Linked DNA regions of Dinoroseobacter shibae DFL 12 = DSM 16493. The protein of the gene in region 2 interacts with the protein of the main gene of each other region in a pairwise test. Links are inferred from orthologs where the notes say so. Each region holds a gene or a part of one and is shown on either strand. Other genes may lie near its edges. The genes, in order: dnaE, DSHI_RS03325 and dnaQ.

What was found.
Region 1: the proteins of DSHI_RS03325 (region 2) and dnaE interact in binary tests that used the Escherichia coli proteins (3 or more experiments, as listed by UniProt). The link is inferred for Dinoroseobacter shibae DFL 12 = DSM 16493 from one-to-one orthologs.
Region 3: the proteins of DSHI_RS03325 (region 2) and dnaQ interact in binary tests that used the Escherichia coli proteins (3 or more experiments, as listed by UniProt). The link is inferred for Dinoroseobacter shibae DFL 12 = DSM 16493 from one-to-one orthologs.

The regions. Positions count from the first base shown.
Region 1 is NC_009952.1:3,117,628-3,121,783, forward strand. Bases 145-4,151 are described here. They hold dnaE (DNA polymerase III subunit alpha), read right to left. Parts: upstream 3,840-4,151; coding sequence 345-3,839; downstream 145-344. Other genes in these bases: xdhA (xanthine dehydrogenase small subunit), read left to right, coding at 4,085-4,151. In the rest of the region: DSHI_RS14995 (SlyX family protein), read left to right, coding at 1-118; more of xdhA, read left to right, coding at 4,152-4,156. UniProt on the Escherichia coli protein: DNA polymerase III is a complex, multichain enzyme responsible for most of the replicative synthesis in bacteria. This DNA polymerase also exhibits 3' to 5' exonuclease activity. The alpha chain is the DNA polymerase catalytic subunit.
Region 2 is NC_009952.1:651,016-654,044, forward strand. What follows is about bases 10-2,889. They hold DSHI_RS03325 (DNA polymerase III subunit gamma/tau), read right to left. Parts: upstream 2,392-2,889; coding sequence 628-2,391; downstream 10-627. Other genes in these bases: recR (recombination mediator RecR), read right to left, coding at 10-247; DSHI_RS03320 (YbaB/EbfC family nucleoid-associated protein), read right to left, coding at 264-608; nudC (NAD(+) diphosphatase), read left to right, coding at 2,722-2,889. In the rest of the region: more of recR, read right to left, coding at 1-9; more of nudC, read left to right, coding at 2,890-3,029. UniProt on the Escherichia coli protein: Part of the beta sliding clamp loading complex, which hydrolyzes ATP to load the beta clamp onto primed DNA to form the DNA replication pre-initiation complex.
Region 3 is NC_009952.1:3,629,430-3,632,577, forward strand. Bases 85-3,083 are described here. They hold dnaQ (DNA polymerase III subunit epsilon), read right to left. Parts: upstream 1,931-3,083; coding sequence 1,238-1,930; downstream 85-1,237. Other genes in these bases: DSHI_RS17450 (FxsA family protein), read left to right, coding at 166-657; secB (protein-export chaperone SecB), read left to right, coding at 715-1,233; coaE (dephospho-CoA kinase), read right to left, coding at 1,923-2,519; DSHI_RS17470 (shikimate dehydrogenase), read right to left, coding at 2,516-3,083. Outside these bases: DSHI_RS17445 (Tim44/TimA family putative adaptor protein), read right to left, coding at 1-59; more of DSHI_RS17470, read right to left, coding at 3,084-3,148. UniProt on the Escherichia coli protein: DNA polymerase III is a complex, multichain enzyme responsible for most of the replicative synthesis in bacteria. The epsilon subunit contain the editing function and is a proofreading 3'-5' exonuclease.

The DNA.
Region 1 (4,156 bases), 2.5 Mb from region 2 along the record:
CAGGCAGATCGACCGGATGGAGCTGCAACTGCGCCGGTTGCGCGACCAGAGTGCCGCGCGGGAGGCCGAGGGCACCGGCGGCGTGATCCTCGCCGACGAGCGCCCACCGCATTACTGAACCCACCGAAAACAAGAATGCCCCGCCCTGTCGGACGAGGCATCCCTCAAGTCACGGCCATCGGCGTCCCCGCCTGTACCGTGACCTGAGTGTGGAACGATTCCGGTTGCTCAAGTCTTAAAATATCCCCGCCGGAGGCTCCGGCCGCAGGACGGATCGGCCTAGCGCAGCTGGGCCGAAGAAGCGGTTTCCAAACCGCTTTGCCCCGGCTGGGCGCGGCACGCCCTCACATCTCCTCGACCAGCGCGACACCGGCGAGGCTCTTGAGCGCGCCCTTGATCTGCGGGTTCACGGGCAGGGCCTCGCCGAGCAGGACGTCGACCTCGCCCGGCAGGTCGGGATCGATCAGGGCCAGGGTGACCGGGCCGCGGGTACGGATGCTCGGGTCTTCGGCCATCCGGCCCAAAAGCCCCGCGATATTGGGCAGGGCGGCCTCGGCCTCCACGAAGACGCGCAGGCCCATCATCGCGCCGCGCGCATCGGCCACCGCGTCGTCGATGGGGGCGGCGGACCGGCAGAGCAGCTTCAGCTGATCCGCCTCCAGGGTCGCTTCGACCTGCATCACCACGTTCTTGCCGGTCTCGAGGTGATCGCGGACCTTCTCAAGCGTGTCGGAGAACACCGTCACCTCGTAGAGCCCCGTGGGATCCGAGGCCTGCACGAAGGCGAACCGGTTGCCGCGGGCCGATTTCCGCTCCTGCCGGCCTGCGATGGTGCCCGCGATCTTGGCCACGGCGGCGCCGGTTTCCACCTTGCGCGCGAGGGCTTCGAGCGTGACGACGCCCTTGCGTTTCAGCGCGCCCATGTAGTCGTCCAGCGGGTGGCCCGAGAGATAGAAGCCGATCGCCTTGTGTTCCTCGGCCAGCCGCTCGGCGGGCAGCCAGTCGTCGCAGGGCAGGATGCGCGGTTCGGGCAGATCCTCTCCCGCCTCCCCGAAGAGCGAGACCTGGGCCGAGGCGCGTTGTTCGTGGATCGCGGCCGAGTAGGCCACAAGGCCGTCGAGGCTCTGGAACACGCGGCGGCGGTTCGGGTCGAGCTGGTCGAAGGCCCCGGCACGCGCCAGCATTTCCAGCGGGCGCTTGCCGACGCGTTTCAGGTCGACCCGCCGCGCCAGGTCAAAGAGTGTCGCGAAGGGTTTGTCGCCGCGCCCGGTCACCACCAGTTCCATCGCGTCGGCTCCGACGTTCTTCAGCGCGCCGAGCCCGTAGACCAGCTTGCCCTCGGCGACGGAGAAGCTCGCGCGCGAGCGGTTCACGCAAGGTGGCACGATCTCAAGCCCCAGGCCGCGCCGGACCTCTTCGGCATAGACGGCCAGCTTGTCGGTCAGGTGGATATCGCAGTTCATCACCCCGGCCATGAACTCCACCGGGTGGTTCGCCTTCAGCCAGGCGGTCTGGTAGCTGACCACCGCATAGGCTGCCGCGTGGGACTTGTTGAAGCCGTAATTGGCGAACTTGTCCAGGAGGTGCCAGACCTCCAGCGCCTTGTCCTTGTCGACGCCGTTCTCGGCGGCCCCGGCCAGGAACTTGGGCCGCTCGGCATCCATGGCCTCCTGGATCTTCTTGCCCATCGCGCGGCGCAGCATGTCCGCGCCGCCCAGGGAATAGCCCGCCATCTCCTGAGCGATCTGCATCACCTGTTCCTGGTATACGATGATGCCCTGGGTCTCGTCGAGGATGTGATCCACGGTCGGATGGAGCAGGTCGCGCTCCGACAGGCCGTTCTTGACCTCGCAATACTTGGGGATGTTCTCCATCGGGCCGGGTCGATAGAGCGCCACGAGCGCGATGATGTCCTCGATGCAGGTGGGTTTCATCCGGCGCAGGGCGTCCATCATGCCCGTGCTTTCCACCTGGAACACGGCGACAGTCTTGGCCGAGGCATAAAGTTTGTAGGACGCCTCGTCATCCAGCGGGATCGCGTTGATGTCGTTCTCGGTGCCCGGCGCGGGAGAATACAATTCAGTGCCGTCGGCGGCCACATGCAGGTCGCGCCCGGTGGCCCGGATCAGCTTCACCGCGTTCTCGATCACGGTCAGGGTTTTCAGCCCGAGGAAGTCGAACTTCACCAGCCCCGCCTGTTCCACCCATTTCATGTTGAACTGGGTGGCGGGCATGTCCGACCGCGGATCCTGGTAGAGCGGCACGAGCTTGTCGAGCGGCCGGTCGCCGATCACCACCCCGGCGGCGTGGGTGGAGGCGTTGCGCAAGAGCCCCTCGACCTGCATGCCGTATTTCAGCAGCCGCTCGACGACCTCCTCGGCTTTCGCCTCCTCGGCCAGGCGCGGCTCGTCCTTCAGCGCCTTCTCGATCGAGACGGGCTTGACGCCCTCGACCGGGATCATCTTCGACAGCCGGTCCACCTGCCCGTAGGGCATCTGCAGCACCCGGCCGACGTCGCGCACGGCGGCCTTTGACAGAAGCGCGCCGAAGGTGATGATCTGGCCCACCTTGTCGCGGCCGTATTTCTCCTGAACGTAGTGGATCACCTCTTCGCGGCGATCCATGCAGAAGTCGATGTCGAAATCGGGCATCGAGATCCGCTCGGGGTTCAGGAAGCGCTCGAACAGGAGCGAGTAGCGCAGCGGGTCGAGATCGGTGATCGTCAGCGCATAGGCCACAAGGCTGCCCGCGCCGGAGCCGCGCCCGGGCCCCACGGGAATGCCGCGATCCTTGGCCCATTTGATGAAGTCGGCCACGATGAGGAAGTAGCCGGGAAACCCCATCCCCTCGATGATGTCGAGCTCGAATTCCAGCCGCTTTTCATACTCTTCCACCGGGGCCGCGTGGGGGATCACCGCGAGCCGCGCCTTGAGCCCTTCGCGGGACTGGCGGCGCAGTTCCTCGACCTCGTCCTCGGCGAAGCGTGGCAGGATCGGGTCGCGCTTGAAGGCCTTGAAGGCGCAGCGGCGCGCGATCTCAATGGTATTCTCCAACGCCTCGGGCAGGTCCGCGAACAGCGTCGCCATCTCGGTCTGGGACTTGAAGTAATGCTGATCGGTCAGGCGGCGGCGCGGGGCCTGCTGGTCGACATAAGCGCCCTCGGCGATGCAGATCAGGGCATCATGGGCCTCGTACATCCCCGGGTCGGGGAAATAGACGTCATTGGTTGCCACCAGCGGCAGGTTCATGTCGTAGGCCAGATCGAGGAACCCCGGCTCGGTCTCGGCGCAGAGCGGATCGCCCGGGTGGCGGTGCAACTCCACATAGAGCCGGTCGCCGAAGATCTCGGCCAGGCGCGCCATCAGGGCCTGTGCCTTGGGCCTTTGGCCTGCCGACAGGAACCGCCCCAACGGGCCGCGCGGCCCGCCCGTCAGGCAGATCAGGTCGCTGCCATTGGCGGCGAGTTCCTCCACCGTGATTTGGGGCAGCTGGCCGCCCTTGTCCACATAAAGACAGGTGTTGAGCGCCATGAGGTTTTCATAGCCCGCCTCGGTCTGGGCCAGCAGGACAACGGGCGCAGGCGCGCGCGGACGCTCGCCCGGGGCGGCCGGGTCGAACGCGACATCCACCTGGCAGCCGATGATCGGCTGGATGCCGGCCTTGGACAGAGCCTCCGACGCCTCCAGGGCGGCGAACATGTTGTTGGTGTCGGTGATCGCAATCGCGGGCATCTCGGCCGCGGCGACGAGATCGGGCAGCTTTTTCAGCCGCATGGCCCCTTCGAGTAGGGAGTATTCGGTGTGCAGGCGGAGATGGATGAATCGGGGGGGCTGGGTCATGCCGCGACCCTAGCGCGACATCTGGTGGCCCGCCAAGAGCCTGCCGCGAGATATGCGCGTCGGCAGGGGTCATTCCAACCTGGGCCCAGAGGGCTGCCGGAGGTCTGGGCGGGCCTTCCGCCTGCAAACCCACTTGCCAAACTGGGTTTTTCCCGCTTTCCTCGGGTGCATTCACGGCCCGGTCTACGCCGCATCGACCGGGCACGACAGAGACCCAACCTGGTAACGCGGCGGGCAATATATTCATGGAGACCACGTTTCTTCTGAACGGAGAGACCGTGCGCGTGGCAGACGAGGCGCCCACGCGCACCTTGCTG
Region 2 (3,029 bases):
TCTCGCCGGTGGCGCGTTTTTCGGACGTGCAGATGTCGCAGATATCGCTGGTGCCGATATTGCCGCAGTTCAGGCAATCGCGGGCGGTCTGGGCCACGGCGGTCATGGCCTCGCCCAGGGGCGCCAGAAGGCGGCGGTTCTTGCCGAGCAGGAACAGCACCGCGCGCCGGGCCGAGCGCGGGCCCAGTCCGGGCAGCCGCGCCATCAGGTCGATCAGCGTTTCGATATCCTTGGGCGCGGTGCTCACGTCCTGTGTTCCCGGCTCAGAAGGGCAGCTTCATGCCCTCGGGCAGGTTCAGCCCCTCGGTGACCTTGGCCATCTCTTCGCGCCCCTTGTCGAGCGCCTTGGCCTGGGCGTCCTTGATCGCGGCGAGGATCAGGTCCTCGGCGACTTCCTTTTCCTCGGGGTTGAAGATCGACGGGTCGATGTCCAGCCCCGTGAGCTCGCCCTTGGCGGTGGCGGTGGCCTTGACCAGTCCCGCGCCGCTCTCGCCGGTCACGGTGATGGTTTTCAGGTTTTCCTGCATTTCGGCCATCTTGGCCTGCATTTCCTGGGCCTGCTTCATGACCTTGGCCATGTCGCCCAGATTTCCCAATCCCTTGAGCATGATGTTTCCTTTCGGGAGGTTAGTCGTCTTCGAACGGGTCCCATTCATCCTCGACTTCCGGAAGCGCCTCGATGGCGGCCTCCTGGGTCAGGGCCTCGCGGGTGCGGATTTCGGTGATCCTTGCCTTGGGGAAGGCGGCGAAGACGGCGGCCACGAGCGGGTGGTCCAGCGCGTTGCGCTCCATCTCCAGTTTTTCGGCGTCGCGGGTCTCGGCGATGGTGGGGGCGTCGGCCTCGGCCACCACGGAGACCGCCCAGCGGGCGCCGGTCCAGCTTTGAAGGCGGGCGGCGAGGCGGGCGGCGAGGTCGCGCGGCGCGTTCTCGGTCGGCGCGAACTCGATCCGGCCGGGGCTGTAGGCGGCCAGACGCAGGCAGCCTTCAACCTCGACCAGGAGCTTCACGTCCCGGTGGCTGCGGATCAGGGCGACCACATCGTCGAACCGCCGGAACCGCGCCAGCGCGTCGGGATCGGCCTGGGCCATGGCCAGTGCAGGACCGGCGGAGGCGCGCACACCGCCGCCGCGCGGGGCGGGGGCCGCGCCATGTCCGCGCGCGCTGACGCCCGTGCCGGGGCCGCCGGGGGCCGCGCCGCCGCCGGGCGTGGCGGGTGGGGGCGTCATGGTCTGCAGCTTGCGCACCAGATCTTCGGGGGAGGGCAGGTCGGCCACATGGGTCAGCCGGATGATCGCCATCTCGGCGGCCATCATGGCGTTGGGGCTGATCGCGACCTCCTCCAGCGCCTTGAGCAGCATCTGCCACATCCGGGTCAGTGCGCGCATGGGCAACTCCGCCGCCGCCGCCTGCCCGCGGGCACGTTCATCGGGGCTGACGGTGGGATCCTCGGCGGCATCGGGGGTGATCTTGATCACCGAGACCCAGTGCGTCACCTCGGCGAGATCGCGCAGCACCGCCATGGGATCGGCCCCGTCGGAATACTGCGCCGACAGTTCGGTCAGCGCCCCCGCCGCGTCGCCGCGCATCACCAGGTCGAACAGGTCCATCACCCGGCCCCGGTCCGCCAGGCCCAGCATGGCGCGCACCTGCTCGGCGGTGGTCTCGCCCGCGCCGTGGCTGATCGCCTGATCCAGCAGGCTCATGGCATCGCGCACCGACCCCTCGGCGGCCCGCGTGATCAGTGCCAGCGCGTCATCGGTGATCTCGGCGCGCTCCAGCCCGGCGATGCGGCGCAGATGGGCGATCATCACCTCCGGCTCGATCCGGCGCAAATCGAACCGCTGGCAGCGGCTGAGCACGGTGACGGGCACCTTGCGGATCTCGGTGGTGGCGAAGATGAATTTCACATGGGCGGGGGGCTCTTCGAGGGTCTTGAGCAGCGCGTTGAACGCGCTGGTCGAGAGCATGTGCACCTCGTCGATGATGAAGATCTTGTAGCGCGCGGAGGCCGGCGCGTAATAGACCGAGTCGAGCACATTGGCGCGGATGTCGTCGATCTTGGTCTGGCTGGCGCCGTCCATCTCGATCACGTCCACATGCTGGCCCGCCATGATCCCGCGGCAATTGTCGCATTGCCCGCAAGGGTCCGTGGTCGGCCCGCCCGCGCCATCGGCGCCGGTGCAGTTCATGCCCTTGGCGATGATCCGGGCGGTGGTGGTCTTCCCGGTGCCGCGGATGCCGGTCATCATGAAGGCCTGGGCGATCCGGTCGGCTTGAAACGCGTTGCGCAGGGTGCGGACCATGGCGTCCTGGCCGATCAGGTCCGCAAAGGTCGCCGGGCGGTATTTCCGCGCCAGCACCTGGTAACCGGTGGTGGTGGTGTCGCTCATGTCGCCCCATCTGACTCGCTCGGGCCACAGGGTAGGGCCGCGCAGGGGCAAGGTCCAGCGCCGCGGGGCGGCGGCATACCATTCAGGTCGCAACAGGCGTCGGGTGGGGGAGAGGTGAGAGGCTGGACAACGACCCAAGCGGGGCTCGTTACGGCTGCTTCCTTCCGGATCTGACCGGGTTGGCGAGGCGCTCGCCCGCGCCAACCTCTCGATCTGCGATATACGCATCCTGCCGCGCGACTGCAAGACCCGGCCTGTCCGGAGGGCGGGGCGGCGATTGCGCCTCCGGGCGTCTCGTGGCAAGCACGGGCGCGAAGGAGGACACGGCCCATGCCATTCGAAGACAGCATTACCTTTGGCAGCTCCGGGCTGGAGCGCGCGGCGCATCTGCGTATGGACCCGGAGGCCATGGCGCGGCTGGTCGCGGACCCGGCGGCGCGGGCGATCGCCTTCTGGCGGGCGAAACCGGCTGTTTCGCCGGAGGGGTTGGTGAAGCTGCCGCTGGACCATCCGGTCCTGGAGGCGGCGACCGAGGCGCCCATTTTCCTGGGCTTGGACAAGGCGGGTCCGCGGTTCGCCTATGACCTGTCGGGCTGGCAGCCGGTCGAAGAGGTGGGGGAGCTGGACAGTTTTCTCGA
Region 3 (3,148 bases), 3.0 Mb from region 2 along the record:
AGGATCAGGAAAACGGCGACCCCAAGCAGTACAAGAATTTGGAGCATGTTGGAATTCATAGGATCCTCGCGCAGCGCTGCATGTATGGTATCTCCGGTCAGGTTGCATATGTAAGGTCGACAGGGGGGCAAGTCCACCATCCCCCTGTATTTGAAGGAGCGGAAAATGTGGTTGTTTGCCCTGTTCGTGGCTGTGCCCCTGATCGAGATCGCCCTGTTCATACAGGTCGGCGGTTGGATAGGGCTATGGCCAACACTGGCAATCGTTGTCGTGACCGCCCTACTGGGAACGGCGCTGGTCCGCTCGCAAGGTCTGCGAGCGATGGCGGATTTACGCGGATCCTTCGCGGATCTGCGCGATCCGACCGAGGCATTGGCCCATGGCGCGATGATCCTCTTTTCAGGCGCACTTCTACTGACACCCGGGTTTTTCACCGATGCGGTGGGCTTTTCGCTACTGATGCCGCCGGTTCGACTTGCGATCATTCGTTACGTGCGCGCCCGGATCAAGGTGCAGCAGTTCGAGATGGGGCGGGCGCCGCAAAACCGACGCACTTCCACCGCAGATATCATCGAGACGGAATATGCTGACCTCGATGAGACACCACCCCGGTCAAACGGGCCTTCCGGCTGGACGAAAGATCCCACCCGGGATTGAGGGGCGCAGCGCATCCTGATAGGAGCGAGCCCAGACCAGTTTTTGGACGAGGATTTCATGGCCGACGAAACAACCAACGGCGCTGCCGCTCCAGCGGACCAGCAGCAACAGCCGGTAATGCCCACCTTGAAGATCATGGCGCAGTTCATCCGCGACATGTCTTTTGAAAACATTGCTGCCCAGAAGGGTGTGCAGGGCGAAGGACAACCGGACATTCAGGTTCAGGTGAACCTGGACGCCAAGAAGCGCACGGTTGAAAAGCAGTTTGAAGTTGCCATCAAGCTGAACATCAATGCCAAAACCAAAGAATCTGGCGATATGATCTTTGGTCTGGAACTGGACTATGCCGGCATCTTTTTCATCGACAATGTGCCGGACGAGCAGATGCATCCTTTCCTGCTGATCGAGTGCCCGCGCATGATTTTCCCGTTCGTGCGCCGAATTGTCTCCGATGTGACCCGCGATGGAGGCTTCCCGCCGCTCAACCTGGATCAGATCGATTTCGTGGCGCTGTATCGTCAGGAAATCGCGCGGCGCGCCGCCGCGCAGCAGGCAGCACCGAGCGCCGAGGTCTGAGACCTCAGGTCACCGTGCGCCAAAGCGCGGACTGCCCAAGAGATTCGACAAAGGCGGCATGTGCCGCCTTTTCCTTTTCCGACACCCGGGACGGCAAGGGCGCGGGCCGAGGGCGGGCACGGAGATGCCCGTTATCCACATTTTGTGTGGACGGGGTCTGTACACTCGACAGCTCCAGCCCCGGTTGCTGCCCGCCGATGAGCTCCAGGTACACTTCGGCCAGGATCTCGGAATCCAGCAGCGCCCCGTGTTTCTCACGTGCCGAGTTGTCGACACCAAACCGACGGCACAATGCGTCGAGAGATGCAGGCGATCCCGGAAACTTTCGCCTTGCGATAGCCAATGTATCAATCGCTTGTTCCATCGGCAGAAGCGGTTTGCCCAGCCAACCCAGCTCTGCGTTCAGAAACTTCATGTCGAACGCGGCGTTGTGAATGACCAGTTTCGCATCCCCGATGAAATCCAGGAAGGCCTCGGCAACCTCGGCAAAGAGCGGCTTGTCCGCAAGAAAGTCGTCACCAAGCCCATGCACTTCAAAGGCGGATTGGGGCATGCTCCGTTGGGGGTTTATGTACTGGTGATAGACCCGGCCCGTAGGCACATGGTTGAAAAGCTCCACTCCGCCGATTTCAACCAACCGATCGCCTTCCGAAGGCTCGAATCCGGTCGTCTCCGTGTCGAGCACGATCTCACGCATGTCCCATCTCCTCTGCCCGTTGCAGGACAGTTTCGACGCCTTGCCGGGCGGTGTCCAGAGTTGTCGTATCGATCACCAAATCTGCCCGTGTACGCTTCTCTGCATCGGCCAGCTGTTTGGCAAGGATGGCTTGAAACTGCGCCTCGGTCATGCCTGGTCTTTCGAGAACGCGTGCACGTTGGGTGTCAGGATCGGTCGAGACGACAACCACCAGATCCATGTCTTTTGCTGCGCCAGTCTCAAAAAGAAGCGGAATGTCCAGAAGCACGGCCTTCCGACCCTCCAGGCGTGCCTGGTCTACGAAAGCCGTGCGGTCTGCTGCCACGAGGGGATGCACCACTTGTTCAATCACGCGCAAAACATCGGGATCTTCGGAAATCAGTCTCTTCAAAACGGTCCGGTCGACACCAGCTTCGCTGACCGCTTCAGAAAAAAGAGCGCGTATCGGTGCGATCGCCGCACCCTTGGGACCATACAGCCTGTGCACGGCAGCATCCGCATCCCAGACCGGGAGACCACGCGCAGCGAACATCTCGGCGGTGGTTGATTTGCCCATGCCGATGGAGCCTGTCAGTCCAATAATGATCATTCTGCCAATGCGGCCGCCCGCAGCTCAGGGGTAATCTCTGGCCGCACGCCAAACCACCGCTCAAAACCCGGCGCTGCCTGAAAGAGCAACATGCCCAGGCCATCGACTACAGGGTTTCCGCGGGCAACCGCCTGTTCCAGCAAAGGTGTCATCAGGGGACGATACACAATATCCGTCACCACCGCAGAACGGGGCAACGCATCGAGGTTCAGCTCGAGATCAGGCTGGCCGGTCATTCCCAATGATGTGGTATTGACGAGGGTCTCTGCGTCTTCCATGGTGCCAGATACGCCGTGCCAGTCGACAACGGTCACCCTTGGCCCAAAATCACTGCGCAAAGCCTCTGCCTTGGCGCGGGTCCGATTGGCCAGGCGAACTTCCGGTGCGCCCGCTTCGAGGAGTGCTGATAAAACCCCCCGCGCTGCTCCGCCAGCCCCCAGTACCACGATGGCTGCTGCGCGCGGCGACCAGCCGGGTGCCCCGTTCCTCAGATTTTCGATAAACCCATAACCATCTGTATTGTCAGCATGAATCGTCCCATCAGGTTGAAAGGTGATCGTGTTCGCCGCCCCGATCAACGCAGCCCGGTCGGACACTCGGTCCGCCAGCTCGATGGCGCGTTCTTTGAA